One region of the Paenibacillus sp. DCT19 genome, then DNA from elsewhere that is predicted to be linked to it. Evidence: predicted binding sites of a transcription regulator. Region 1 holds the regulator's gene; the other holds the start of a gene.
The links. Region 1 encodes Rex, which represses fermentation and respiration genes when NADH is low (regulators of the CRP and FNR family bind a similar motif). Its sites were predicted from a motif close to TTGTGAAATATTTCACAA; they were not measured.
Positions count from the first base shown of each region.

Region 2: a site for Rex is predicted at 1,498-1,515, ahead of DMB88_RS04250 (TIGR04053 family radical SAM/SPASM domain-containing protein). Genes of this name have one in related genera too.

Region 1 is NZ_CP029639.1:4,071,832-4,087,748, reverse strand. Features, by position in the region: gene bshB1 (bacillithiol biosynthesis deacetylase BshB1) at 1-315, shown strand, start outside; gene bshA (N-acetyl-alpha-D-glucosaminyl L-malate synthase BshA) at 416-1,576, shown strand; gene DMB88_RS18420 (CCA tRNA nucleotidyltransferase) at 1,620-2,945, shown strand; gene DMB88_RS18415 (biotin--[acetyl-CoA-carboxylase] ligase) at 2,932-3,909, shown strand; gene panB (3-methyl-2-oxobutanoate hydroxymethyltransferase) at 4,286-5,161, shown strand; partial or broken gene panC (pantoate--beta-alanine ligase) at 5,158-6,053, shown strand; gene panD (aspartate 1-decarboxylase) at 6,046-6,429, shown strand; gene DMB88_RS18395 (tetratricopeptide repeat protein) at 6,523-7,155, shown strand; partial or broken gene dinG (ATP-dependent DNA helicase DinG) at 7,315-10,166, shown strand; gene DMB88_RS18385 (redox-sensing transcriptional repressor Rex) at 10,379-11,032, shown strand; gene DMB88_RS18380 (amidohydrolase) at 11,019-12,323, shown strand; gene DMB88_RS18375 (hypothetical protein) at 12,359-12,886, shown strand; gene DMB88_RS18370 (hypothetical protein) at 13,226-13,753, shown strand; gene DMB88_RS18365 (AAA family ATPase) at 13,746-15,248, shown strand; gene DMB88_RS18360 (3-hydroxyacyl-CoA dehydrogenase family protein) at 15,382-15,917, shown strand, end outside.
Region 2 is NZ_CP029639.1:945,083-960,999, reverse strand. Features, by position in the region: gene hemG (protoporphyrinogen oxidase) at 1-316, opposite strand, end outside; gene DMB88_RS04250 (TIGR04053 family radical SAM/SPASM domain-containing protein) at 333-1,427, opposite strand; gene DMB88_RS30760 (hypothetical protein) at 1,673-2,380, opposite strand; gene DMB88_RS30755 (HEAT repeat domain-containing protein) at 2,281-3,186, opposite strand; gene DMB88_RS30750 (hypothetical protein) at 3,183-3,389, opposite strand; gene DMB88_RS30745 (hypothetical protein) at 3,448-4,644, opposite strand; gene DMB88_RS30740 (hypothetical protein) at 4,533-5,033, opposite strand; partial or broken gene DMB88_RS04240 (ABC transporter permease) at 5,292-7,617, opposite strand; gene DMB88_RS04235 (ABC transporter ATP-binding protein) at 7,617-8,321, opposite strand; partial or broken gene DMB88_RS04230 (cobalamin-independent methionine synthase II family protein) at 8,640-9,799, opposite strand; gene DMB88_RS04225 (hypothetical protein) at 9,928-11,412, opposite strand; gene DMB88_RS04220 (AAA family ATPase) at 11,427-12,926, opposite strand; gene DMB88_RS04215 (WD40 repeat domain-containing protein) at 12,969-14,696, opposite strand; gene DMB88_RS04210 (helix-turn-helix transcriptional regulator) at 14,726-15,691, opposite strand.

The DNA.
Region 1 (15,917 bases):
CGAAATTACATGCCAGAATTGCCAGCTGTGCAAGTGAAGGAATGTTATTTTTACTTTATTAACGATATTGGCCGAGCGGATTTGATTGTGGATATTTCGGAACACTATGAACAAAAGGAAAATTCATTACTGTGTTATCGTTCACAGTTTGAGATGGGGGTAGGCACCGTTTCCACTCCACTGAATCAGGGTTACATAGAGCGAGTAAGAGCTAGGGATTCCTTGTTAGGGCAGCGTAGTCTCATCCCTTTTGCTGAAGGTTTCGCCACTTTAACACCTTATGTCGTTCGTCAGTTTGGTTCAGCAGATCAATAAAAGACGGTGAACCTTCTTATCATAGATGATGAATGATGATTCGTTTTCCGTTGCATTACATTAACCTGCATGTGCGGGAGATCAAAGGAGCGTCCATTGGATGGATCAAAAATTAAAGATTGGCATCACCTGTTATCCGTCCCTAGGAGGATCTGGCGTTGTCGCAACGGAGCTAGGCAAATTGCTTGCTGAACAGGGGCATCAGGTTCATTTTATTGCCAACAGTATCCCGTTTAGGTTGGGTACGTTTCAGAAAAATATTTTTTATCATGAGGTAGAGGTTAACGACTATTATGTGTTCCGTTATCCGCCTTATGATCTGTCCTTAGCAACTAAGATGGCACAAGTAGCCAAGGCGCAGCAACTTGATCTACTTCATGTACATTATGCCGTTCCACATGCAGTATGTGCTTTCTTGGCTAAGCAGATGGTAGGGGATGATCTGAAAGTAGTCACAACGCTTCATGGTACAGATATCACAGTGCTTGCACAGGATGAATCATTGAAGGATCTCATCCGTCTGGCGATTAATGAAAGTGATGCAGTAACTGCTGTATCACGTGATTTGATTCGTGAAACGGTGGAATTGTTGGATATTCAACGTCCAATCGACCTCACTTATAATTTTATAGATAAACGAATTTATTATCCACGTGATGCGGCCAGCTTACGCCGAGATTTTGCAGCACCGGATGAAAAAATATTAATGCACATTTCCAACTTCCGACCAGTGAAGAGAACGCAGGATGTGGTAGAGGTATTTCGGCAGGTGCAGGAGCAGGTTTCTGCTAGACTATTGTTTGTGGGTGAAGGACCGGATCTGCCCAAAATTCAATGGAAGATCAATGAAATGGGCTTGAGTGATCGTGTGCATTTTCTGGGTAAACAGGATGATATCGCACAAGTAATCTCCATGGCTGATGTTCTGATGCTACCATCGGAGAAGGAAAGCTTTGGCCTTGTTGCCCTTGAAGCAATGGCTTGTGGTGTTCCAACGATTGGTTCACAGGCTGGCGGTATTCCTGAGCTGGTGTTACATGGCAAAACAGGATTTTTATCTCCAATCGGAGATACCCAGTCCATGGCGGAGAATGCAATTCGTTTGTTAACCGACGATCGTCTGGCTGCTGAATTCAGAGAAGCTTGTTTACATCGGGCACATCATGATTTCTGCAATGATGCGATTCGTCATGAATATGAAGAAATTTATTACCGCGTGCTGGGACGTGAAGTCCCAAGTCTCAAGCCGGTATGTGGATGATACAATCCTGACCTCGTAAGAGCATGTGAAGGTGCTTAGCGAAGTGCAGGACAGTAATGAGGTGAGTAAAGTGGTTCAATGGCTACAGGTGGATCAAGAGATGGCACGACAAAGTGAACGTGTGATTCGCACGTTGAACGAGCGTGGTTATGAAGCCTATTGGGTGGGAGGTTGTGTACGTGATGAGCTCCTAGGACGAAGAGTGGATGATATGGATATCACGTCTTCGGCTTCCCCTGAGCAAGTGATGCAATTGTTCGAAGACTGTATTCCAACTGGTCTTCAGCATGGCACGGTGACCGTTCGCTCTGGTGGCTATTATTTCGAAGTGACTACATTCCGTACAGAATCGGAATATAAAGATAATCGAAGACCCTCAGCCGTACACTTTGTGAAGGATATCAAGGAGGACTTGCAGCGTCGCGATTTCACCATGAATGCTCTTGCAATGGACTCAGCCGGACATATCGTTGATCCTTTTGGAGGTCAAGGTGACATTCAGGAGGGGCGAGTTCGATGTGTGGGAGAAGCCAAGGCGCGATTTGGTGAAGATGCACTGCGAATCCTTCGGTGTGTGCGTTTTTCATCAGTTTTCGACTTCAGCATCGCTTATAATACGTGGAAGGGGCTTCTTCTTCAGAGAGATCTCTTGAAACATATCGCAATGGAACGAGTGCGTACCGAGATGGTCAAAATGATGGCAGGATCACATCCCCTAACAGGTATGGAGCTTCTGCTTCGCAGTCGGATCTTGGAAAAAGTCAAAGCCCCTGTCGATGCCAACCGGTTTAACAGAACACTCCTGTTGAAACTCGAAGAGCTCAACGGTGAGCATGTCTTACTCCGGTGGGCATTACTTCTGCTGGCAGGGAACTATTCGAAGGATGAGGCGGATGCACTGTTGCGTCAATGGACATTCTCTAACGACGAACGTATCCGAATGACTGGAGTTCTCCAAGTAGAAGCAATGAACAGGAGCCTTGTGCAGGAGAATAAATCTGTAGAGGCGCTACGAGCGGAGTGGATACAAACGGTACTGGTATGTGGTAGCCGTGCGACGCAAGATTGGCTGACCATTCAAACCATTCTTCCACCGGCTTGGAGAGAACTACCTATGGCAATGGAAGATCAATTCAATTATATACAAGCCCACGCTTTAGCGTGGAGCCAGTCGATGCAGGTACAGGAAATTAAGGATTTGGATATTACTGGCGAGGCAATTCTAGGTTTACTGGGACGTAAAGGTGGGCCTTGGTTAGGACAGTTGATGAAACATTTGCTGAGAGAAACTGCGATTGGAAATATTGCAAATCAGTCTGAAGCGCTGAGTGCAGAAGTGAAGCGGGTGGGAGCCATTGACCAAGCATGAAGAACTGCTACATATGTTACTGAAGGCGGATGGACAGTTTGTATCTGGCGAAGAGATTAGCAAACATCTACTTATCAGCAGAACGGCCGTGTGGAAGCATGTGAATAAGCTACGTGATCTTGGCTATGAGTTTGAAGCTGTCTCTCGAAAAGGATATCGGCTTCTTACGAAGCCCGATGGTATCGACGAAGCAGGGCTTCAGTTGGCGCTGCAAACGAAGGTGTTTGGACGTAAGGCTGTCATTCTGCAGTCGACGTCCTCTACCCAGGCAGATGTGCAACAGCTCGCAGATGAAGGTGTCAGCGAGGGGGCTGTTGTACTTGCCGAGGAACAAACCAGTGGACGAGGTCGTTATGGTCGTAGCTGGTATTCACCTCCAGGTAAGGGCATATGGATGAGCATCCTGCTTCGTCCCCAGCAGCCTCTTCGTAATACACCGCAACTAACATTGTTAACAGGGCTTGCCGTTTGTCGTGCTATTCGTTCGTTTACAGGTGTGGACGCTGGAATTAAATGGCCGAATGATGTACTGGTTAATGGACGTAAAGTATGTGGAATTCTAATGGAGTCAGCTTTAGAAGATCATGAACTGAGATATTGTATTGCAGGAATCGGAGTAGACGTTAATTTTGACAAACAAGATTACCCAGAAGAACTGTCTGCAATAGCAACATCTCTCCAAATAGAAACAGGCAAATCCGTTGACCGAACTTTGCTTACAGCAGCCATTTTAACAGAGCTAGAGCAATTATATGGTATGTATCAAAAGCAAGGCTTTAATGTAATTGCTGCTTTGTGGGAAGCGTTATCGGTCTCGCTTCATCGTGATATCGAGGTATCTAACGCTCAGGGCGTTGTTGAAGGGATGGCCATGGGAATTGACTCCTCAGGTGCACTCATTGTACAGAAGAAGGATGGGGAACGAATGACAGTATTCTCTGGCGAAATTTCGTTAACGAACTAGAGAATTGTCGAATTTCCAACATTAAAATGAACATAAGACGTGAAGTTTAAGCCGAACTTTGGTATACTGTGTGTGAGGCGATATCGGCTAATGTAGACCGAATTGCACTCCGCACAACAGTATGCCTTATTGGCTTGAGTCGAACAGTATTAGAGGTTGTTCAAATCATTCGTGTTTGAATACGTGATTTTGAACGGTAACCAGCAAATGATTGATGTTGAAGTGAGATGTTGGATTCTGCTCTGAGCCGAAGAGGACCGAGACAGAAGGGACGATCGCAAGTGACTCTTTTTTGACTTTTCGGGACTTTTTAGTGGAAAACTAAAAGGTTTTTTTGTTGTGTTTACATTGAAAAGGGGAAAGGAGCCATGACCAAATGGCAAACAAACAAGCATTGAATATTGTGAAAATGAAAAAATATAAGCAGGATGGCGTTCCGCTGAGTATGATTACAGCTTACGATTATCCAACCGCACAACTTGCCGAGGAAGCAGGCATTGACCTTATTCTGGTTGGCGATTCACTGGGTAATGTCGTGCTCGGATATAACTCAACACTCCCTGTAACGATTGACGATATGGTGTATCACACACGCTCTGTTGTTCGCGGGGCAGAGAATACCTTTATCGTTGCAGATATGCCTTTTATGACGTACCACGGCAGCACTGATGAGACCCTTAAGGGTGTACGTCGCTTGATGCAGGAAGGGCATGCGCATGCTGTCAAAATGGAGGGCGGAATCGAGATCGCTGATACCGTAAAAGCGGTAGTCCAAGCAGGGGTGCCTGTTCTCGGGCATATCGGTCTGACCCCTCAATCGGTTAATCAGATCGGTGGTTATCGTATTCAGGGCAAGGATGCGGCTGATGCGAAACGTTTGATGGATGAAGCTAAAGCGCTTGAAGCCGCTGGTGCGTTTGGAATTGTTTTGGAATTGGTGACGGAAGAAGTGGCAAGAGCGATCTCGGAAGAACTATCTATTCCTACAATTGGAATTGGAGCGGGTCGTGGCTGTGATGGTCAAGTGTTGGTATTCCATGATGTGGTGCAATACGCTTCACCTTATACACCGAAACGTTTTGTCAAAACCTATGGGGATGTGGGCGAATTGATTCGTAACAGCATCAGTGCTTACGTGAAGGAAGTCAAAGACCGTTCATTCCCAGCACAAGAGCATGTATTCACAGCAGCAGATGGCGTGTTAGACCAATTATACGGACATCGCAAAGAAAAGGTGGCGAACAACGGATGAAAGTAATCCGCACAATAACGGAAGTCAGACAGGAAATTAGCAGATTACGTCAAAGCATGGGTAAGGGTGAAGCCGCAGTTGGCTTTGTTCCTACGATGGGTTATCTCCATGAAGGACATGCAAGCCTGATGCGAGCAGCGAAGGAACAGAGCGATATCGTCGTACTGAGTATCTTTGTGAACCCAATTCAGTTCGGGCCAAATGAAGACTTTGACAGCTATCCTCGTGATGAAGCTAGAGATGTGGAGACAGCAAGATTGCAAGGGGTGGATATTGTATTTATTCCCTCTGTGAACGAGATGTATCCAGAACCTACACAGACAACAGTGTCTGTTTCGCAATTAACAGATCGTTTGTGCGGAGCTTCCCGCCCAGGGCACTTTGATGGGGTCACAACAGTGGTATCCAAGTTATTTAATATCGTACAACCACAGCGTGCATTTTTGGCATGAAGGATGCGCAGCAGGTGGCGGTCATTCAGCAGATGGTCAATGATCTGAACATGGCTGTGGAGATCGTACCTTGCCCAATCGTGCGTGAAAGCGACGGTTTGGCTCTTAGCTCAAGGAATGTCTATCTAAGCTCAGAACAGCGTGAGCAGGCACTCGTACTGTCTCAGGCACTACGATCAGCTCAGGAGACTATAGATACAAGTCCTTCGGCAACTGCAGCAGACATTCGCGTGATGTTGCGTAAGGTAATTCAGGCATCACCACTGGCGGTCATTGATTATGCCGAAATTCAAGCTTTTCCAAGTTTACAGCCTTTAGCTGATCATGAAACAGTATATGGACGTGAGGATGTTTTAATTGCCCTCGCTGTTAAATTTGGCAAAACAAGATTGATCGATAATATAAAATTGCACAAATCGGAGGTGCTGTCTCATGTTTAGAACATTGATGAAATCTAAAATTCACCGCGCTACCGTCACAGAAGCCAATTTGAATTATGTGGGTAGCATAACCATTGACGAGGATCTGATGGAAACATCCGACTTGATGGAAAACGAAAAAGTCCAAATTGTAAATAATAACAATGGAGCACGCTTAGAAACGTACGTCATTCCTGGCCCGCGTGGCAGCGGAGTGATCTGTCTCAATGGAGCGGCTGCCCGATTGGTTCAGCCTGGTGATAACGTTATTATTATTTCATATGCGATGATGTCTCAGGAGGAGGCTAATGCTCACAAACCAACCGTTGTATTTGTAGATGAGCATAATAAGCCTGTTCAAACCTCGAAGCAAGAGATCCACGCAACGATTATGTAATCGACTGGTAAGGGGAATGAAATCGGTGCATCCAGCAAAAAATGAGTACAGGTCACTGCACTAATTCATTTTTTCAAGGGTGGGGATGCATCGATGTTCCAGCATGTTTTCGCAGAAATGAACGACATGTTAGATGAAATTATCAAGCGCTACCCTTCGGCTGAAGGCCTGAACAAACAGGAATTGCTGCAAAAGTGGAACTTGCTCAAGCGGATGAGTGACGGCATGATTGATGAGTGGCTGATGTTTGAAGAGAAAATGAGTCAGGTGCGTGAACAGGAGCTGGTCAAACCTGCTTCCCTTGAACCGGAACAGGAGGCCGTTACGGCACTGCCTGAACTTCATTTGGAGTGCTTTAGCCGAGGTCAAGGCTATTTCAAATTGCAAATGTACCCGCAAGCCATTATCCAATTTTCACGAATTGTAGCCGACTATCCAGATAGTGCATTGACTCGTTATTATCTGGCGCTTGCTCATCTCAATTTGGAACAGAACACAGAGGCATTAGCACACTTACATCGAATCTTGCGACTTAAGGGATCACCGCGTCTGAAGGGGCTGGTCTGTAATGCCCTTGGATGTATTGAAGCCAAGCTTGCCAATCCACAAGGAGCATGCTCATTGTTTGCCCAGGCGCTTCAGCATGACCCGACGTTGACCGAACCACTGTATAATATGGAAGCTTGCAGGCAAAATAAAGGACAATTGCAATTCGGAATTGGTTAACTGCATTTGAATCGAAATGGAGTACCCAGCGTGAAGACGGTGTTTCTTCCTCAGGAAATTACGGAGGAGGCACCGCCTTTTTTTGTCAGTTAATTTTCAAACGTCCTTTTTTTTGCTATGCTGTAACATAGACTGGAATGGAAGGGATCGTACATTGCAATGAAATTTGCCGTATTGGATTTCGAAACAACCGGCACGCAGTCCGACGGTGAAATTATACAGGCCGGACTTGCCATCATAGATCATGACTACAGCATATCTCAAATATATAGTTCTTATGTGAATCCGGGTGTACCAATTCCACCGTTTATTACGGGATTAACTGGTATTACCGAAGAAGATGTTGCGAACGCTCCTTCATTGGAAGAGATGATGATGGAGATGGTTCCACTGTTGAACGATGTTGTTCTGGTTGGTCATAACGTCGCATTTGATTTTCATTTTCTTCAAAATGCACTAGACCGTTGTGGATATTTGCCATTCACAGGACGAATTTTGGATACCATTGATTTTCTCAAAATCTCATTTCCTTCACTTAGCTCCTACCAGTTAGGATATGTATCGGCTGAATTCGGATTTGAGCATGACCGTCCTCATCAGGCGGACAGCGACGCGTTAGCTACCGCACATGTACTACTGAAATGCTTGGATGAGCTGCGGGAACTGCCACTTATTACGATTCAGCGGTTGTCTGACTTGTTTGCACCCGAGGATAGTGATTTTGGTTGGTATCTGGATGGCATGCGAAGTGAGAAGGAAGCTGAGCCTATTCAGGATCTCGATGGACACACCTATTATCGCCAATTAGCGCTTAATGTGAGTGATTGGATGGACATTGGTGCACCCCGCAATGAGCTGGAGGGTAATCCGCTGGATGGTGTCAGTTTTGAGCAATTCATGGATCAGGTTCGAAGCAATCTCAGAGATACGTTAGATCATTATGAGGAACGTGAAGCACAGACTCAAATGTTCAGTAGTGTGAGGCAGGCTCTTGATGAAGAGAAGCATCTGCTTATTGAAGCAGGTACAGGGACAGGGAAGTCTCTGGGTTATCTGCTGCCAGCCATTTATGAAAGTGTGAAGCAAGAACAGAAAGTAATGGTAAGCACACATACCATTAACCTACAGGAACAGCTCAGAGAACGAGATATACCGATGCTTACTGAAGTTGTGCCGTTTCCGTTCAAAGCCGCTGTATTTAAAGGGCGGGGGCATTATTTGTGCCTGCGCAAATTCGAGCACAAAATCAACAAACGTGAATTTGCTACACCCAAAGAGGACTATTTCACTGCAGCACAGATGATTGTTTGGCTTGCACAGACAGAGACAGGTGACGATGAGGAATTGAACCTGAGTGCGCGTGGTGGGGACTTCTGGGAGACGGTGCAGAGCGAATCTGAGTCCTGTCTTGGACGATCTTGTCCTTGGTTCCGCAAATGTTTCTATCACCGGGCGAAGCATGAAGCAGGATTGTCAGATATTGTAATCACAAATCACTCCAAATTGTTTACCGATGTGAAAGCAAGTCATCAACTTCTTCCTGCGTATGAAAGTCTTGTTATTGATGAGGCTCATCATCTGGAGGATGTAGCAGGCAAACATTTAGGCTTGCATATGAAATATTTCACGATGGTTCATACGCTCACACGTCTGTTTAAAGATAGCCGTAATGGCCAATTACCTATGCTTCGCTCCCAGCTATCAAGCCATGAAAAATCAGTACAATGGGGCTCAGCTATCGATCAGATGTTCCCGCTTGCGGTTGAAGTCAAGGACATGTGGGACAGATTGAGCGAGTCTTTATTTAATCTTCTTCCTGAGCGCACTGATGCTTCTCCAGGGGAGACGAGCCAATTCTCTCTTCGATTGAAGCCGTCAATGAAGCCAGATAAGTGGAAGGCGCTACAAGAGGATGAAAATCAAATATACGTAACGTTAGGTGACTTAATTCGCAAGGGCGATAAGCTGTTACTTGAGATCAAGGAAGAACAAGATGACTATCAAGCCGATAGCTTGATTACGGATATTACAGGTCTTCTGAAAGATCTGGCCTTACTCAAAGAAAATCTACGCTTCTTCATGCGAATGGATGATGCCAACACCGTCTATTGGATGGAAGCAAGTGGGCAATTCCGAAGTAAATCGCTACAGCTCTATGCGGTTCCTGTAGATGTCAGCGCACAACTGAAGGAATTATTTTTTGACAAAAAGAAAAGCGTCGTTCTGACTTCAGCTACCCTTTCTGTAGATAAGTCATTCCAATTTATGATTGAGCAATTAGGACTGCAGGAAGCAGCAGACCATAACCGCCTGCTTACGTCCTTGCTGCCGTCCCCGTTCCGTTATCGGGATCAGGCATTGCTTGTCATTCCGCGTGATTTCCCAAGTGTAAAAGGCAGCGTAGGGATGCACACTTTGTTGATATGTTGGTGCATTCACTAGCTGAAACTGCCATTGCGACGCGTGGACGGATGATGGTACTCTTCACGTCGTATCGGATGTTGAGACAAGTGTATGATCCGCTGAAGGAGGCCTTGGCTGGCAACGATATCTCGCTGCTCGGTCAAGGGGTGGATAGTGGTAGTCGTTCGAAGCTCACACGCCGCTTCCAAGACGCGAAGGCAACTGTGCTTTTGGGTACGAGCAGTTTCTGGGAAGGTGTAGATATTCCAGGGGATGCACTCACCTGTCTAGCTATTGTTAGATTGCCGTTCCAGCCGCCGAATCATCCACTTCTGGAAGCGAAAAGCGAGCTGTTGCAACAACAAAAGAAAAATCCATTTATGAAATTATCTGTGCCACAGGCTGTTATTCGTTTCAAGCAGGGGTTCGGAAGACTTGTACGCACAGCGAAGGACAGAGGCATCGTCATTGTATACGATACACGAGTCATTGAAGCGTATTATGGTAAGTATTTCTTATATTCATTACCAGGTCCCAAAATGGAGCATATGCTCACCGAACAGATGGTTCCACGAATTCGTGAGTGGTTAGACCAACCTACTGAATAAGCTTCGGAAGCAGTGCTATACGCACAAGCATTGCACCATGAATGCAATTAGTTGTAAAATTTATTAGATTCAATCATTGAGGAACAAAGGTTACCGCTATCATCATGTATATCATTGAGGCATCCTGTCCAGGTAAACCGTCATGTATGGATACGAGGATGCCTCCTATTTAATCTATTTACAGGGTCACATTGGTAAAGGGGAGTAAACGAATGAAATCAGATAAAATATCAGAAGCGGTAGTGCGGCGTTTGCCAGTTTACTTGCGCTATTTGAGTGAATTGAGTCAACGCGAGGTTACTACGGTTTCTTCTCAAGAACTAGGACTGCGCTTGGATCTTAATCCAGCTCAGATTCGGAAGGATCTAGCCTACTTTGGTGATTTTGGTCGCAAAGGCATTGGTTACGACGTTTCCTACTTAATCGAGAAGATTCGCCATATTCTGAAGATTGATCAGCAAATCAACGTGGCATTGGTGGGTGCGGGTAACCTTGGGCACGCCTTGTCCAATTACAATGCTTACTTAAAAGACAACATGAAGATCGTTGCCGTGTTTGATGCATACGAACCCAAAATCGGTACTCAGATTAATAGCCTGAAAGTGCAACCGATGAATGAATTATCAGATTCTGTCCAAAAGGATAATATTCGAATCGGCATCATTACAGTTCCAGATACAGAAGCTCAAAATGTAGCTGATCAACTGGTTGAATCGGGTATCGAGGCTATACTTAATTTTGCACCAACGATTTTGAAAACGCCGCCGCATATTCGCATTCATCATGCTGATTTTACGACGGATCTGCTCAGCCTAGCTTATTACCTGGAGAATGGAAAGGACGACGAGGAAGATGACAACAAATAAATGGGTTATTCATAACGGCAAATTTGCCGTAAACAGTGGTTTGGACTGGAAAGTCGTTCAAGGCTATATGGTTGTGGAAAATGATAAGATTGTGCATATTGGTGAGACGTTGCCGGAAGGGGACGAGAACCTGCCTAAAGTGGATGGAAAAGGACTTCTTTTCCTACCGGGTCTGATCAATACGCATGGTCATGCAGCAATGTCTTTGCTTAGAGGGCACGGCGATGATCTAGCTCTGCAAGTATGGCTGCAAGAAAAAATGTGGCCTATGGAAGCGAAAATGACAGCTGAAGATGTGTACTGGGGATCATCCCTGTCCGTATTAGAAATGCTCAAAGGCGGAACGACGGCTTTCCTCGATATGTATGATCATATGGATCAAGTGGCTAAAGTGGTAGAACAATCCGGGATTCGTGCTTCCCTAGCTCGTGGTGTTATTGGCCTGTGTTCAGAAGAAGAGCAGATGCGTAAGTTGGAAGAGTCGGCTGCATTTGCCCGTGAATGGCATGGACAAGCGGATGGCCGCATCACCACGGTAATCTCCCCACACGCTCCGTACACTTGTCCGCCAGATTACATAGAGAAGCTTGTACAAGTTGCACACGACTTGAATCTGCCTCTGCATACACACATGTCAGAAACGATCCGAGAAGTGGAGCAAAATGTAACGGATTATGGACTTCGTCCTGTAGCTCATCTGGAGAAACTGGGATTCTTCTCCCGTCCTTCCCTCGTAGCTCATGCCGTACATTTGAATGACGAGGAAATTGAAATTTTGGCTCGAAATCATGTTGCAGTCTCCCATAATCCGGGTAGTAACTTGAAGCTTGCTTCGGGTGTCGCTCGTGTACCGGATCTTCTAAAAGCCGGTGTGATGGTATCCTTGGGAACGGATGGCCCTGCAAGCAACAACAACCTGGATATGTTTGAAGAGATGAGACTGGCAGCACTTATTCATAAAGGAGTATCGGGTGATCCAACCGCTGTACCCGCTGGAGAAGCTCTTTTGTTAGGGACAGCTTACGGCGCTAAGTCTATTTTCTTAGATGACACGGGTCTATTAGAAGTAGGGATGAAGGCCGATTTTATCGCCCTCAACATTGAACAGGCTCATTTCTATCCGCATACAGATCTAATCTCCCATGCCATTTATTCGGCTTCAGCAAAAGACGTGGAGCATGTGTGGGTGGATGGTAAACAGGTAGTTAAACATGGCGAATGTCTCACGATGGACGAAGAGCGCATCTTGCGTGAATCTCAATCGGCATTTGATGGTCTGCTTGCTCGTTAATCATGCAGCGTCTTAGAGGAAAGGAAGTTCGGCTTTTGAAGAGAAAAAAGAAGTGGATCTGGATATCGTTGCTGGTTCTGGTTCTGCTCCTGTTTGGACTTCAACGTTATTATGTCTATGTCACTCAGGATCAGCGCAATGAAGAAGCTATGGCTATTGAAGCTGCACAGCAGCAAGACATTACGTTCACTCAGGACATTCGGAAGTATGTCTGGGGCGGTAAAGAGGACGCTGACAACATCTATTGGACCTTTGTAGGTAAAAATAAGGACAACCAGGATGTTCTTGTATGGGTGAAATTTGATAATACAAACAAGCCGGTAACAGGCTCTGATGCAGTTCACAGTGAACTGATTCAGAATGGCATGTCTGAAACCCAGATTCGCAATCGATTTAGCTCGGAGGTACCAGGTGGAGAAATTAAGCGCATTATGCCTGGTGTCGTAAACGGAATCTATGTATGGCAAGTATATTATAATGATGCTACCCACAATTATTATCGTTTCTATCGGTTTAGCAATGGGGAACAGGTAGATTTAGTCTACACATTACCAAATAGCTAAGCCATAGTAGGAGAGCATATTACTCTAAAGTTATGAGTAGAGATTTTAAATCGTATCATACAATAAAACACCAATGTTCCGGCGGATGGTATTATACTGCACCGGTTCTTTGGTGTTTTTGTCATTCTATTGGATTTGAATAGTTAAAATTAATAATTTATTCATATTTTAGCCTTCGAAATTGTATATACGATGTGATATACTCAGATATGTATTCAACATTACATGATGAATAAACAAAACAAATAAATCCTGTTTAATTACGACACAGGACTTTGGTTGCAAATTTATTGACGCCTACAGGCTATAGTATAGGCCAAATTTGGGAGGGAAACTCATTTGAAGCTAAAAGTATTACCGATTGCTTTAACTGTCGTCATTTCTGCCGTCCTGTTGTTTGGAGGTTGGTTTGTGTATCGCCAAGTGGCCATGCAGAATCCGATCGAAAAAATGATTACCCAGTATGATGGAGTCAATGATGTTCAGTTAACTATTAACCGCAATAGCGTACAAATGAAACTTGATCTTGAGCCAGACGTTGATTTGGGGAGATTAGTTCAATATATTCACAAAGAAGGACAGACCCTTATTGGCAATCGCGCTCTTAAACTCGATGTCATCGATCACTCTAACGAGGCTTTGGAAAACTGGTGGGGCGATGCAATGTTTACCGTGGCTCAAGCGATGGAAAACAAACAATATACCGAGATCACACCAACGCTATCTAAGATGGCTACCAATGGAATTAAAGTAAATACCGCTATGGATGATAACAACGTATACGTCAGTCTCCGAGATGGAGACGCAAGCAAGTTTATTATTCTACCACGTGTGCCAGGACAGATAGGAGTGTGGCCAAATGCCTAAGTGGACTAAAGAAGTTGTAATTGGATTTGTTCCAGTGCTAATTATCTTTCTTGCTTTTGTGGGTGTAAATATCATCCCAATTTTGTTTGCTGTATTGTTGGTCGGTGGATTGCTGTTCATGATGCAGATGCGTGGTGGTATTACCGTTGGAGCAGGTCAGGAGCGTAAACGGAAGAAAAAAGGGCCATCCAAGCTGACATTTGAAGAAATTGGTGGTCAGGATAGTGCCAAGCAAGAACTACGAGAAGCGCTCGATTTCCTTATCCGGCATGAAGAAATTCAAAAATTCGGGATTCGCCCGCTGAAAGGTATCTTGCTCACAGGGCCTCCGGGAACAGGTAAAACCTTAATGGCCAAAGCTGCCGCTCACTATACAGATTCCGTGTTTGTCGCTGCATCAGGTAGTGAATTTGTGGAAATGTATGTCGGCGTCGGTGCGGGTAGAATTCGTGATTTGTTCCGTGATGCAAGAACACGTGCAACGAAAGAAAATAAAGAAAATGCCATTATTTTTATCGACGAGATTGATGTCATTGGTGGTAAGCGTGAAGGTGGACAACAACGTGAGTACGACCAAACGTTGAACCAGCTTCTGACTGAAATGGACGGAATCTATTCATCGGAAACACCTCGAATCTTAGTGATTGCTGCAACAAACCGTAAAGAAATGTTAGACAGTGCATTGACTCGTCCGGGACGTTTTGACCGTCATATTCAGGTGGATATGCCTGATAAGAAAGGTAGAAAGCACATCTTGGAACTGCACGCGGTCAATAAGCCTCTCACGACGGATGTGAGCCTTGAGAAGACGGCTGAAGAGTCTTATGGGTTCTCTGGAGCACAACTTGAAAGTGTGATGAATGAAGCTGCGATTTACGCGATGAGAGATGGATTGTCGAGTATCGAACAGCGTCATCTGTCGATGGCAATTGACAAGGTTATGATGGGTGAGAAGACCGATCGTGAGTCCACTGTTGAAGAAAAGAAACGGGTAGCTATTCACGAATTGGGACATGCCATTATGGCGGAGTTAGTTCGTCCGGGTAGTGTTAGTCAGGTGGCGCTCAGTCCCCGTGGACAGGCTCTTGGTTATGTACGTCACAATCCACAACAAGAACAGTATTTATATACCAAACGTTTCTTGGAAGAGCAGATTATGATTGCCCTTGGTGGTGCGGCTGCAGAGGAAATGTATTACGGTGGTCGTAGTACGGGATCGCGCAATGACTTTGAACAGGCGACAAATGTTGTACAGACCATGATGGCTTCCGGCCTGACATCACTCGGTATTGTAAATATGGATATGGTGACTACCGAAGAGTTGATGAGAGAGAATAAAGTCATTTTGCAGGAGCTTATGAACCAGACGAAACGATTGCTTGAAGAGCAACGGACAATTTTCGACAATTCTCTCGATACCTTGATGAGAGAAGAAGTGTTATCTGGGGAGCAATTTCGTTGTCAATTTCGTGACAGCGCCCTTTTACCGGCATAATTTATTTATGTCGGTTATTTTTTTTTACATTTCAGTCGTGCTAAGATATTATTATATGTTGGGTCGAAATTTGTAATTTTCGGCGAACAGGGTACAATAGAGAAATAGAGAACCGAAAGGATGGAACAGAACCATGTTTTTTAAAAAAATAGGAGTTGTCGGCGGCGGTACGATGGGGCAAGGTATTTCCCAAATGCTCGCAGCCAAAGGACTTGATGTGCTTCTAGTGGAGCATACAACGGAGAAGCTTGATCATGCTTACAACATGATTGAGACCAACTTGGATAAACAACTAGAGAAATGGGCAATTACAAAGGCAGAGAAGAAACTGATCCTCTCCCGTATTAACAAAGTTGCGCATTTGGCGGAGCTGGGTTCTTGCGATATGGTCATTGAGACGATTTCGGAAGATCTGGAAGCTAAAAAAGCAGTGTTTAGTCAACTGGATCAAGTTTGCCCAAGTAATGTTATTCTTGCAAGTAATACATCCACGCTGAGTTTGACCGAGCTTGCAAGCTCGACCAAGTACCCAGAGCGTGTTATTGGTATGCACTTTATTCACCCGGTATCCCGGGTTGATCTTGTTGAAATTATTCGTGGCTTGAAGACGTCTGATTCCACATTTGATGAGACTAGACGTTTTGTTGAAGAAGTGGTTGATAAAAAAGG
Region 2 (15,917 bases), 3.1 Mb from region 1:
GCCGATTCCGATAGGCAATGTAACTGTGGGATATCCCAGATCTTGTGCCAACGATGTCATCGCCGATGCCCAGCTCCTGCATAAGTTCAATAATTGATGTTTTGCGAGCAAGAAACGAGTCCGGCCCCCGTTCAATGACAAATCCATCCCTTTTCCCGGTATGCACATGTCCGCCGAATCGATCACTTTTCTCCACCAACACGATCTCTGCTTCAATTGCGTGCGCCCTGCACAACTGCTCTACATAATAAGCCGTACTCAGTCCCGTAATTCCGCCTCCAGCAATAACGATTTGCTTCCTGCGTTGTTTATCCATTTCACACTTCCCACCATTAATATCTTTGTCGCAACGCAGACGGAATATAGGCACATGCAGAATCACTCGCCATATAGTCTCCCGTAAGCGCATACGCTCTTGCCCTTGATCCACCACACATCGTTTTGAATTCACAGACACCACATTTGCCCTGTAATTGCGACTTGTCTCGCAACGTCTGCATTACTGGAGAATTCCTGTACACATCAATGAGCGCTTGCTCCTTCACATTGCCGCACACAACAGGCAGAAATCCACTAGGATACACATCGCCGGTGTGACTGATAAATACAAAACCATCACCATCATTCACACTTTGAGGTGCACGTCCCAGCATATCCACACGTTTCATAGAGCTACGCTCGGATCCCGCTACCCCGCTACCCTGCATCATCACCCGCCGATAGTGCGGTGCCTCCGTCGATTTCACCCCGTATGGCATCTCTTGCGCAATGCGCACCATCCACTTCATGACCTCTTCATGCTCTTCTGGGCTAATCATATCCTTCTCTTGGGCTCTCCCTGTCGGGATCAGGAAAAATAAACTCCACAGAACCACGCCCATCTCCTTCACCTTGCGGCTAATCGCCTGCAAATCATGCAGGTTGTATCGGGAAACGGTGGTGTTCACTTGAATGGGAATGTGAGCCTCTTGCAGATACTGGATGCCCTTCATCGTCATATCGTAAGAACCCTTCGTTCCGCGAAAATGGTCATGGATCTCCGCTGTCGAACCGTCCAGGCTGAATGCCCAGCGGGATAAACCCACTTCTTTCGCTTTCGTTATTGCAGCACGCGTCACCTTGGGTGTAGCACTTGGTGTCATGGAGACAGGAAGCTGCTTCTCCTTGATGGCATACTCTGCTAACTCAAATAAATCCGTTCGCATTAACGGATCACCACCCGTAAACACAAATAACGGCTGCTCTTCCATTGCCGCAATGTCATCGATCAATTTTTTCCCCTGCTCTGTTGTCAGCTGCCTTGGGTCTGCTCTATACTGGGCTTCCGCGCGGCAATGAAGACATTTCAGAGCACATGCTCGTGTGACCTCCCAGATCACAATGAACGGATATTTAGCATAATCTCGCGGTTTTATCTGAGGCATCATTTGAGATTTCATCATCCATTCTCCTCCTCATACACATTCCATTAATTTTAAAGTAGCTGGAATAGCATGAAAGTGAGATGAATCACAATTATGTATTTGTCCTAGATCGCCTGCTCACTTGTATGAAAATAAATCAAAAAAAACCGGACTCACCGCCGTATGGAGGTAAAGACCGGTCTTTGATTATCTATATTCACGTAACTTCGAACTGAAGTTATAAACACTAGCGAATTCAGATCGTGTTTTTATTCAACAACAGTCCACAAATTTAATGCCATCATGCGGATGATCTCATGTTCATGATTCCGATAAGCTCTTAACCGATCGGCAGAAGCCTCGTTCCATAATAAAGCCTTTCCGGCAATCTTCAACAGCGAAAGACCAATATATGAGGAAGCGAGCTGCGGCTGAGCATTCAACCGATCCACGAGTTCAAGCAGCCCCTCCGGTTTCCAGTAACCTTTGCTGTCATTGACGACTCGTGCAACCTGATGGTATGCATAGTCCAACAAATAAGGCTGTCCATCCACCATCGCAATAACAGTATTCAAACTAGCGACTGCTCCGTCAGTATTGCTCCAATCCGTCATAGCTAGTTGCAACTTGATCACAGAAGGTTTCATCGTATCTTGAGACTGGAGACATTCAATTAAGCCTTCATATAAAGGAACAAGTAACCGCCTAACAGGGCGAGGCAATGAGGCAAGTTTATCAATTAAGGCGAGCAAACGCTGCCAGTGTGGCAGATCACGCTCGGTTCCGGCATTCCAATCAGCGGTCGTTTCAGCATCAGCTAATTGTCTGCAAACGGCGATAACCTGTTCATTCGTTTGGCCATCATGACAAGTTGCAACTAGTGTATCAAGCGCTGCTCCCCAACGTGAGCTATCCTGCAGATTACCGAGTGCTCTGCTCGCGCAGGTCGCAATAACCTCTTCGTTCCGTTCACCCACCGGGTCATTGCCCGAAAAGCTTCTTTTGCAACAGTCGAATCCGTATGATCTGCAATCTCTGTAATCCATTGCAGATATCGAGGACGCGCCTCCACAGGAAGATCCCCTGGTTGCTGGTTCAGTAGGCTCCGTGCGATGTCCCGCTGTGGGGACGAAGCCATTGTGCTCATCATCGCCCAGCTCCGTTCATCGTCAAGACATTGCCTTGCCGCATGACCTATAGCAATAATCACGTCTTTGTGCGTATTCGGTTTCTCGTATTCTCGAACGAGCAGAGACATGCTATCACTCGTTTTATAAGCGCCCAGAAGTCGAATCGCTTCTTTTCTAACCGTAACTTTCAGTTTCTCCCGATCTAGCAGCTCTGAGAGAATGGACGTTAACAACACAGGACTTACCCTGCGTGCACATCTAGGAATCGAATACATCGCAACACGTGCCCGGTCTCCCTCTAGGTTGTCTAACAAAATAGGGAGTGCCTTCTCCGGCTCTTCCCATAACGAAAACGCATGAAGCGCTGCTTCAACGACGTGTACTTCCTTATCCTGCAACAGGACTTCCAGTTGATCCGAAGCATAGTCGGGCATACTCGCAAGAATTCTCATCGCCGATGCACGCTCATGGAAGCTGCGTTTGGCATCTAATGCGACTCGTTCAAACAAGGTAGCAAGGGCTTTTTGCTGACGTGGCAGCCAACGATAAAATCCATTATAGGCTGGCACAAGATAGATCGTTTTGCCTGATAGATGTTTTCCTTTAATAACTTTTCCTGAGATAAACGGGTCTAGCCACTCTTGTCGTTTCAAATGCAGATGGTTGAATACTCATAGAATGTAATGAAGGACGGATCTCTGTCGAGCAGCTCTCTGACTCTCTCATCTCGCGTTTTATAAGGAGCTAGCCAGTGCCGCACAGCCTGTGCAGGAGACTTTTGAGTTTTGACCAATTGCTCTAACAAGTGTTGGAGCTTCGGCAGTCGCTCTACAGCTTTACCGAATGCATCTGCCATCCGCAGAACTACATGGTCATTTTCACGTTTGTTAGCTTCCGTGGCAAAATAAATCTCATCAAAAAAATTTCAAGTGCATGACTGGGTATGCTATCCCAATCTTTGGCGAACAATACAAACTGCCCACACGCATAACCATTCTCTCAAATGTTCGCAAAGCGAATCTAAATAGCTTGCTCTCCGGCTCCAGTGCATGCTCCCTCAGTAAGTCAAAAGCCAATCTTTCCGTTACGTTCTTCGTCCCATATGAGGTATCTCGTGCTTCAACCACACTATCTATCAACACGGTTAGATCCTCTATATGCTCCTCCTTGAACATGTGCGCGGGACTATTCGACAGTTCTGATATAGCTGCAAATCGAACCGGATCTTGGTCGTTTTTGATTCGGGTCAAGAAATGAAGTGTATCGTCCATACCGCGCCGAGATAGAATTGTGCTCTGAATCAACCGCCTATAAGCTAGAGCACGCTCATCCGCATTAGATACTTGAACTGATCCCTCTAGATCCGCTCTCGTATGTCCAATCAAACGCCTTGTTGTAATTTCAAACGTCTGATACTGATCATCGCGAATCTCCCGAAGCTCCAGCATACGCGAAGCTTCCTTATCCCGTAATTGATGTGGCAACACATCTAACAACGAGGTAGGAAATACACGTGTTTTGCGCTCAGCTTCTGGATATGCGGCGTCAAACATCGCTTGACGAGATGATGGGGCGTTCATCCAGCACCTGGGCAACATGCTGGGTTGATCTGCAAGCAAGGTGACCAGTGTTGTCCAGTGGGCTGTCGTAAACCACTTTCTTTTTTTCAAAATACCTGCGGGCACCCCATGATTCAGAAGATACCCTCTTGCCTCTTCTCTGGTCAGCAGTTCAAATACACCCTCAGGGTTAGCCTGGATGAGCATACCTAAATGCCGCTTAAGGACAGGATGAATCTCGTCCTTCGGTCCATACTTCAGGGCGCAATCTATAACGATAGCAGGTCTTGTAACACTAAGTTTCTCAACAACGGAAGAGAGCTTCCACCATACATATCCCTTTTCCCGATGCGTAGCCTTCTGCAGCTCATTCTCCAGATATTCGGCAACCAGATCCGGGAAACGTCTCGTTAACTTCCGCCAATTATGTACCGCATAACCTAAGTCGGAGAGTCGGCTACGAACCGTCTCCTCGCTACATACAGATAATAATACCGCAGCCTCGTGCGCTCCCAGCGGGTAAGCACAACGGGCAACAATCGCTCTGCCCAATCCGGTCTACCGATGTTCACAATGCTCTGCAACAAATGGCGACGGCAGTGGTAGGACATTGTTGTGATCTCGGATTCAATGGCATATCCAGGATCGGTGATGAGCTCTGGCAACAATCTAGCCGCCCGACCTCTGACCCCTGCCTTAGGATGCTGCATGGCGAACACTACAGCCTGTTCATCCTTAGCAACTTGAGCCCCAGTCAGTGCCAAATGTGCCTCGTACGCGGTGCCGCTCTCCAGCAAGCTTATTAGTAACGCCGAATAGCCTTTATCTTCTCGGTGCACACGCGCGAGCAGCGCCATTTGTTTCATCCTATTGGAATATCCTAGTGTGTCTAGCTCCTTCAGGAGCTGTTCTTGGTTTAGTGGTGTTGGATTAAGTGTCATTGGTTCTGCTCTCCCTTCATCTCATGTAACCGTCTGAGCATTCTTACAGAGATATCTCCTGTTTAACCCCACAGGATACAAAATCTCTCAAATCGTCATAATCATTAATACGCTTAACACCAGCTAAAGGTTTTGCAAAAAAATCCCACCATTCATCATCGTAGAGATTTTGGCGTCTTCTACTGTGATTATGGTGGGTGCATATCATACTAATTTCTATTTATTTTGCCACTCTATTTCCAGCATCCATTCGATTTGCTACTCTACGTTTTTTAGCGACTCCGTCATATGAATATTGGCAATGTTCCTTATTAATAGCAGGTTGGACAGCATGGTTAACAAGAACGCCAGCAGGACGGAGATCAGCAATCCCGTCACATTTATTTGATCCGGGATTTGTTGATGGTACTAGATAATGCCTTAATTACAAGCGTGAAACAGTACATACCTAGAGGTATGGCAACAATAGCTGCCAAGGCGGTTAATATCATATTTTCCTTAAAAATAAGCCTGTTGATTTTACCTATGGGATAACCCAAAACCTTGAGCGTAGCAAGCTCTCTGTTCCTTTCATGAATGTTAATAGATGAGATCGTGTAAACGGCTCCCAAGGAGAGAATTACCGCACTAATGAGAAACATCACGAACATAAACTGATTCTGTTTCAGAATATATCTGGCTGATTCCTGAATTCCCACCTTATCCGTAAGGGAGTTCACACGTTGATCCTGTTCAAAAAAATGGCGTATGCTTGCTAACTCTGTGTCATCATTAGCTTTAATCAACATCGTGGTTGGACGGTTATCGATCTTAAAGCTCTCCAAATAGGTTGACGTGATATAGAAGGATGGGTGATTAAACTGATTCGTAATCTGGGTAACCTCCATCGTTATGGATTGATTCCGCAGCTCTGGCTGCGTGAAGCGTAGTTGAATGAAGTCGCCTTCTACGATGTTGTAATGATCTGCATAGGATTTCGGTACAATCACACCATGATCCCCATAGCGATTGGTTGATCCACTTGATCAAACAAATGAATGAGGTTGTTTTCTTTTTCCATCACGACCATTGTGGCATTCTCTCTATCATTCCCCTCTACTAACTCTACAGGCAGATTAGAAATGAAGTGATGGCTTTGAATACCTGAGGGCAGGTCGATTGCCTCAAGCGTAGTACCTATTTTGTAATCTACTCTCAGATCATAGGTATACACATCTTCAATCTGGTTGGCTATTTTCAGCAATGATGCTTGGGTACCTACGGCTATGATCAGCAATACCATGCTCACCATTGTTCCAATGGAGCTTGCCACTGCCTTCTTTTTGTTCAGAAATAGGTTTCGTAAAATGATTTTGTGGCTGAAGGAGATTCGTTTCCACATCCCCGGAATTCGTTCGATCAGCAGGTTCTTCATGTTGCGGGGTGGCTTCGGACGCATGGCATGAGCTGCACGCTCGTTAAGTATCGTTCTACCACTCCAATAGACGGACAAGAGCCCAAAGCTACTAGAGAACAGTAGCGGCGGTAGGATCGACCATGGGGAGAGAGAAAATGTAATGCCAGGCAATGAATACGACTTGGCGCTAGATGCTGTGACCAATGGGATAAACACGTAGAGGGCTATGATGCAGCCTACAAGAGAACCAATCAAGCTAACCAGCAGAGCATACCCCATGTAATGAAACATCATCCAGCTATTCTTAATCCCCAGAGCCTTCATGATGCCGATCTGACTACGCTGTGAGTCGATTGTTCTGGACATGGTTAGAAATAAAATGATTGCTGAGATCAAAAAGAGAATGAACGGGATTACTTTACTCATCATGCCGTTGTTATAGATGGTCTGCTGGATCTGGGCATATCCGTACGACCGCTCTTTGCTTATTTGCCCTAGATACGAAAGATCTGCGGATTGTTCTTCCATGGTCTGCGCTACTAGATCCACCTCTTGCCCTTCCTTGGTATCAATGAGCAACTCATTGTAATACAGACCGCCTGCAATCTTCGAAATCGCTTCTTCGGAAACATAGGCTATGGCATAGGTTTTATGGTCTTGCGTAGCGTTTTTCTTCACATATTCTACATTTTCAATCAGACCACTGATCTCAAACGCCTCTTCTCTTCCATCCGTGTTCAAACGAATCGAATCACCAACCTGATACGAATGTTCTTCTGCATAGTGGGAATCAATAATGATCTCATCTTGTTGGGAAGGATGACGCCCCTCTATGATCATCGGCCTATTGATCTGATTGTCGGACGGCAGTGAATGGATGGTGAATGCTGTTGTGTAGCCATTGAAGTATTGTAATGCATCTGTCGTATAACGTGCTTCCATACGTTTAACTCCGTCAACTTTAGCTAATTGTGCTATATCTTCTACAGTAACACGGTCATAATACACATTCAGATCACTTAAGTTATATGTTGCAAAATAAGCCTCGGAGTACTCACGTTGCTTCTGGCTGTAGCTGCTTAATCCCGCATAGAAGAAAGCGCCTACGGCGATGACCAACACCAATGCAATACATTGAACCACCGATTGTTTCATATCCCTGAACAGCTTCACGACTAATTTCTTCATCACCATTCAATTCCTTCAATGCTTTGTTTGTTATCATTGATGGTGATGGATTCGATGCCGCCACTTTTAACCTTAATGATCTTGTCAGCGATTGGAGCGATGGCCGCATTATGTGTGACTAGCACAACACATGTCTTGTGATCCCGATTCACATCTTGAAGCAGCTTCAACACAGCCTTGCCCGTAACGTAGTCCAAAGCTCCCGTTGGTTCATCACATAGAAGAAGCATTGGATTCTTGGCGAGCGCTCTAGCAATAGCAACCCTTTGCTGCTCCCCACCAGAGAGCTGAGATGGAAAGTTGTGCAGACGATGCGACAGTCCCACCTGCGTCAGTACAGCTTCCGCATCGAGATGATCCCGGCATACTTCCGTGGCAAACTCTACATTTTCCAATGCGTTCAGATTTGGGATCAGATTATAAAACTGAAATACAAAACCAACATTCTCCCCGCGATGAGCAGTTAGTTTCTTTTCGCTCCATTTCGTAATATCCTGATTGCCAACGATCACCTGACCGGACGTAGCTGTATCCATGCCGCCAAGGATGTTCAGAATCGTGCTTTTCCCCGCACCACTTGCTCCCAAAATAACGACAAGCTCACCCTCGGCTATCGTAAAATTCACGCCGTCCAGTGCCTTGATCCGCACTTCACCAATCTGATACGCTTTCGATACCTGCTTAAATTCAATCAGTGTCCCCATCATAAACATTTCCTCCCGTGTTATATGCCGTATAAAAGTCTTAGAGCCTGAACATAAAGCACCTATCCCCTTTTATTGTCTTCATTTCCATCATACATCTTGGTAGAATAACGACCTCCTGCAAGCGATGGATCGTAACATCCGTCTTAAGAAGGAATTCAGTGGAAGGATATTAGGTTGAAGTCGGCATACCAAATAGAGATGACTCGCGATCCACTGCTGGATTCTGCAAGCCATCTCTATGAACTTCATGTATCGCTATTGGAGTCTGGAGACTACGACTGTGACATGAAGTAATGCTATTTTTTCCGTACGTTCTTAGCTGCCCCAATATTGCTTGGCAATCCGTTGACCTTGATCAATCTTCGCCCATTGCTCGGATTCGCTTAGTTCGTTACCACCATCGCAGGATGCAAACCCGCATTGGTGAGACAACAACAGACGATCCTTGTCAATGATCTTGGATGCCTCGTCCAACAGACGAAGTACCCGACCTTCATCATCCAGTGTGCTTGTTTTGGAAGACAACAGACCGAGTACAATTTCCGTTTCAGGTCTGTCCTTGAATACTTCCAACGCTTCAATTGAACCTGCACGATCATCATCCCACTCAAGGAAGAAGCGATCATACTTCAACTGCTTCAAGAACAGATTCGCAATTTTTGCGTATGATCCTCCGCCCATGTTGCGGGAATCATAGTTACCGCGGCAGTTATGGGTCCACATTTTCAAGCCAAGGCTATGACCGAAGTCGATCACGGTGTTGTTAATATCAATGAATTCCGTAGCAAGACCCTGTACTTCCTCTTGATTGATATGCTCACCAGTAAACGGAGAGTTCGGGTTGTCGTCTGCAAACAGCTCCCACAAGCAATCATCGAATTGCAGGATTTTACCGCCGGCCGCAGCGAATTCTGTTACGAATTCTTTATAGGCTTTTACAAGCCCTGCTTTGAGCTCCTGAATGTTCTGGTACACCGCATCTGTGCCACCAATGTTATCCGACCAGGACAGCTCACCGAAGATATGGGAAGGTGACGGTACGCAGAGCTTCGTTTGCTGATCACCAGCCGTGTCTTGAAGCTGTTTGAACAGTTGAATGAAATGGTGATTCTTGGCGCTCAGTTCGCCAGTAATGCGGAGCCCAATGTCTTTGCGTGTTTCATATTTTGAAGTGCCGTCCACGTCTCTGAAAAAGTATCCATGATCCGCGATATAACGCTCCACTCCACCAAAGCCCACACAAAATCCAGATGCCACATGGACTTGGAGAATTCACCATCTGTAATAATCGACAGGTTATGCTCAATTTCTTTCTTGACCACCTGCTCGATTGCTTTGGTTTCACACTGTGCATATCCCTCAAAATTGTTATAGAACGGATACTGGATATCATCACGATGTTCAATTTGCGTTTTATATTCTAGCAGCTCATCCGGCCGCAATAAACTTCCTACGATCTGGAACTTATCAGTCATGTAAATAACCCCCTCGTTGTATACGAGTATCATATCACGATAGAGGCAGCTAGAAGAGATACTTAAAAACCATAACTAGTTATAGCTTTTAGCTATATCAAAATGAAAGAATATGATGTTCTGCTCTTCTAAGTTAATGATTTAAAAAAACTTTTTATTCCATTCACTGCTCGCCCAACAGTTTCATAACCAGATTTCATCAAATCCATTGCCTTGCTCCTAAGTCCTTGGGCACCTTCACATATCTTTTCACCTATTGTTGAACCTGCCATGTAAGCAACAGTTCCACCTACAATTGAGCCTAGTAATGCTCCTGTAGCAGTTCCTACAACAGGTATCCAACTTAATACAGTTGCTCCGATAACTGCCCCTTCCGCAGCACCAATCCCGCCTGTTATTAAGCCTCCAACAGCAGATACTGTGACGCGCTCAATCTTTTCAAATCCTTCAACAACAGTCAACTCACCTTCGGCTACTTTGTTCATCACCTTTATATTCTCAATGGATATTGATGCAATTGTAGCAATCACTCCTGCTGGTGTACCTTTGGGTAGTATATTGATAAGTCCTTTTTCAGAGGCAATTTTAAGAGCTACAGCAGATGCACTTTTAATACTAGCATCAGTTCCCGTCCTTATTGCCAACTCAATGACTTCATCTGATTTTATCTCCTGATTTGACATTTTTTTGTATATAAGATCATAACCCACCCCAAAGGCTACCGCTTGAAACCCTGCTGTCGCAACGTTCTTTGTCATATGTGAAGTTAAGTCTTTCATTTTATAATAGTTCCAATCCACATCTAAGGATTTTCCTTCTTGCGCAAGTTTTTGTAATTCCTTCCCCTTCTCTTTGCTTAACGGCGCACTAGTTATATTTCTTATACCAATTGAATCTTTACCGTTAGAAATATCTCCAGCTTGTCCTTCAGACACTAATTTTCCTTGAAATGGATAGTGCCCACTACGATAAGCTTTATTTGTAGCCTTTGAATCAGCATAGAACTTAGCTTGGTATTTTTTAACGACTTTTCCCAGTTCATCTTTTATTACAAGATCAACAGAATTCTTAGCATATGATTCTCCTGGTTTTGGAGCTAACACTTCTGCTCTTAACTTTTGTCCTCTCAAAATTGCTTCCATATTAAATGTATTTGCATGATGCTGCTCGAATATAAAACCATCTAGATTAGCATTCATATTGATTGAACCATTTCGATTTCTGATGGTTTCATTCATTAGCTGATTAGAGTTTGAAATCACACTATCAATATTTTGAAGGTATTGCCCAACCTTATGAATTTCCATACCGATAGTTGCTTCTTGAATTTTTTCATGGAACCACTTTTCTTTAGACGTTCCTTGTTCCATTGCAAAATCTAAACTTCTGAGATTACTGTTCTGAACATCAGTTGCCAAAACAAGCTCGTCCTTGGTCACCCTAATCTCTTCCTGACTCAATTCAGGTAAATATTTCTCTAGTTCCTCTTCTATCCAATGTTCATCTGACTGCAAAGAATCCTTTTTCGAATAGCTTCCGACAACATCTTGGATGATCTTGATTACCTTTTCATTTTCATTACCAAGACTATCATTCTCCACAAGAGAACTCATTGAGTACCACCTCCTTAGCGTTTAGATGCTGATTTAAAATGGTTGTTTTTATATCCCTCAGAAAGTGCTGTGAGCTTATCCTTAAAGAGTACTGAGAGTGATGTTGTATTTTCAATTGAAGTAATAATATCTTTAGTAGTTACTTGATTCTCACCTAAAACAAACGCTGTTTCGATACTTTCTTTAACTACGCCCTCAATATCTGCTCCGCTAAATCCTTCCGTTTTTTTACTGAGTTGATTGAGATCAATCAAAGCCACATCATTTTTCCTTCTCTTGGTTAGGTGTATTTCAAAAATTTTCTTTCTTTCAACAGAATCAGGTAGATCAACATAAAAAATCTCGTCGAATCTTCCTTTTCTCATTAATTCTGGTGGGAGATTCGAAGTATCATTCGCTGTTGCCACAACAAATGTAGGGCTATTTTTCTCTTGCATCCAAGTGAGGAAATAACCAAATAGTCTTGTAGCTACTTCAGCATTTCCGGAATTACCGATACCAGCAAATGCTTTTTCAAGTTCATCTATCCACAAGACACACGGTGAGATTGCTTCTGCTAATTTAATTGCCTTACGCATATTCGCCTCAGATTCGCCAACATATTTCCCTAATAATTTTCCCATGTCTAATCTAAGCAAGGGAATTCCAAATAAATGAGCTGTTGCTTTAGCATTTAAGGACTTACCACAACCAGGTAGCCCTACAACCAACACCCCTTTAGGTATATCAACACCAAATTCTAAAGCTTTATTCATATTTTTAAAAACTTTGGCCTTATTGGACAACCAGTCTTTCAAATTCTCCAATCCACCAATTTCTCCAAAGGTTTCATTTAACGAAACCATCTCCAAAATACCAGATTTCTGAACCATCTGATATTTTTGATCATAAATTAGATCTAAGTCTCCCTTTTTCAAACTTCCCTCTTTTGAAATAGCAAGTGATAGGATATTGACTATCTCATATTCTGTCAAACCTTTAAAAGCTACGGTCAGGTCATCAAGCAATTCTTCTGAGGGTTCTTCGAATCCATTAATTTCAATAAAATCTTTAATGAGCTTTTTTATTTCATTTTCACCCATATAGTCAATCTCAACAATAGTAATGTATTTTTCCAGTTCTGTGGGTATTTTAAGTATCGGAGAGACTAAAATAATGGTAGCTTCTAATCCATTATAGATCTGAATTGCGATTTCTTTTAGAATCGACATTACATGAGGATCTCCAATAAAATGATGAACATCCTTAATGACCAACATTCTTCCTTTCAACTCATCATCCATCGACAGGAGTCCTAATATTTGCTCTAAGTTATTCATATCACTTAACAGACGATTTTTTGTAAGGAAATTGACTAGACCTTTGGAAGCATTCCACTCTATAATTTCTCGACCATACGCAATATCTTTAATAATCTTATCTACTTTTGTTTCTTCAAATGTATTAAGGTATAAAATTGGAAACTGAGCATCTACGTAATGAAGTAATTTATGACTTACTGAATTGATGTGCATATAATTATCGTCATCCCTTTATTATATAATTTTATACATTTATTAACTGTATATATAAATTTCATCTTCAATCAATACAGCTAATTGATCACCATACAAATCTACATCAAAGGCAAGAGGACTATTAAAATCAAACGGAGCAACTTGAATTTCACTAAGTAACTCAAAAGATTGGGAATCCCATAATTTCACTTCTCCTATAAAGCTTGAGCAGGTTAATAAAACATCCTCGTAAATCTTCAAAATATCAATTTCACCCTCGTGAGCTTTCAGCCTGTTAATCTCACTTCCACTCTCTATATCAATCACAATCAGCTCGCCTATATCTACCAAACTATCGCTACAGGCTTTGTACGCTCCCTCCCCATACTTACTCTTATATTCCTTTTGGATTCCTCTATCATTTTTTGGGTGGCTTCGTAATGCAAATAGTTGATTTTTCCTAATAACAAAATCACCAATGCTTCCTGATAAGTTAACCACCATCTGTTGATTATTGAGTTCCATTAACGTTCTCTGAGATGGGATAAAATAATAAAATTTACCATTACTAAAATGATAGGTGACTGGACTTTGTTGATTCGTAACATTGAAGCATTCAATCCTTTTATCCTTCTTCAAACTTCCGTTGTACAAATTCACTTGACATGATTGTATAGTTAAATTGTCCGAATTATTTACGTTTTGATTCACACTATATAAGTACATTATCTCTTCGTGAATTCCGATTAAATTTACCCTCATATCCCTGAAATGCAATTTGGGATTGAACTCAACAACAGGCCGTTTCATTGGTTTATTTGAATCGAGAGTGAGTAGTTTATAATGACTAATTGCTCCCATTATTTTGTCATTCAATACTTCAATATCGAGACAATACATTTTATTGTTGTCTTTGATTATATTTACGCAGTGTTCATATTCGTACATTTTGTAGTGACCTAATAAATGATTTGAGATCGTTTCATAAATAGCTATGACATTCTCAAGCTCTACCATAACTACATTTTCATACATATAGACCTTTCGTGCTTTTTTAAAATCCCTATTTAAAAGATTGAAAAGGCCACCACGTTTGAATTTACTTCCATCAATTTTAATCGTTTGGGTTAATTCACTAATATTCATATGATTTTTGATCTTGGTACGATCACAATCAAAGTTTGAATCAACTGATGATTTGAACTTAGTATCTTTATCAGCCGTTAATTTAACATTCTGAAATACAATACGTTTTCCACTTGCATCAAAAGTATGATTTCCAATTAAATTGACTGTAGGATTATTTATACCAATATAAGTTATATTGGATAATTCATCGCTAATATTGAATATCTCATTTGTGGTATTTAACAAATAAAGCGTTCTACTATGATCCGTAATCTTTTCATACAACATCTGAAGCTCTGTCTGGGATTCTGCTACATATTCATTGTTACTCAGAATAACTTGGTCTGAGGTATACTTACTGATAACTTCCAGCTTCGCTCTTTTTTTAGTGTACTCCTGATAATTAAAACCTGATTGGTTAAAGTCCACACCAAACATATTGGAGATTTCCAAAGGCAACGTATCACTGTTTTCATTGAGATTTTGTAATAACTGAGCCTCTTTCGTATAGTATCTTTGCTCCAGCCAATTGACCAATCTGCCGTCCAAATAATACTCAATTACAGTCTCTATTTCGAAATTCGCTTTCAATTCTTCTAATGTACGCACTTGCTGTCCATTCTTCAGTCTAATTGGAAATTTAATGTTTCTTTTCAGCAATCGTTATTACACCCTCTCTTCTTGAATAACTACTCTTTATACCTTGAAGACATTTCCTGAATTGTGTTTTTCATCTTTTCCCTTAGACTTTTAGGGCTTAAGACCTCAACGTTACTCCCCTGGCTTAACAACCACATCAGACATCCTTCTCCATATACTTTTGCCTCAATTAAATAACCGCAATCCAATCCCTTTGATACCTGAGCATTGGGCAACCGATCTAACACTGCAGAAAGCGATGATCCATAATAATTGAATTTCAAATTGATTAGCTCTCCTGCATACATAAATTGAGACCGATTTCGTATTTCTCCTGTTTGAACTCTTTCCTTTTCCGAAATTGAGAACTGTTCTTTTATTAATTTAAAAAGTTTAATACGATCAATTCTAAAATATGCAGGGTACTCATATCTGCTTTCACTTATATAAGCAACTAAATAAAAATAAAATTCCGAAAAAATAATAGATACTGGCTTTACTCTCCTAACAGATTGATTGCCATCCATGCGTTCGTAAGTTATCTCTATTTGTTGCTGTCTTCTTATACAAGAGTTAATGTCCCAAATGAGTTTCAATAGCGGCTTATTATGAGTTAAAGGTTTGTAATGATGAAGTTCGTTGTTAATTGCCCCTTGTAATGCTTTCCTTTCCCCTACTTCAGCTTGGTTAACAATAGCCTTAATTAAGCCCTGCATTTCATCTTTTTGAAAAGCTCTGCTTTCCAACATTATTTTTGTGATTGCCAAAATTTCCACTGCAGTTAATCTTCCATTAGGAATCTCTGTTTTTAGGTACCCTTTTTTCGAATGATCGTAGATAACATCTTCTCCTGAATGCTGTTCTGACAAATAGACTCGAATATCATCAATATCACGTTGAATAGATCTTCCATTAACGCCTAAATTACTGGCAAGGGCATGCTTGTTTAAAATCTCACCCTTCATAAGCTTGTCATACAAGATTAGTATTCTTGTTACTTTATCCTCACTATGCATTTGATCACCACTAGTACCTTTTTCCTATATTCTACCACAGTAGTTAGACAGATTCTGTCACTTAGATATCTTAAAAACTTATAGAAACCATTAATAACAAAGAAGAGAGATAATAGGCGTGTATCCCATCTTCTCTCTTCTGGTAAAAATGAACTGCTATTCGTATTAGTTCGTTTGCTAATTTTGATAAAATAATCTCAACTTTGATTGTCTTATATTCAACGCC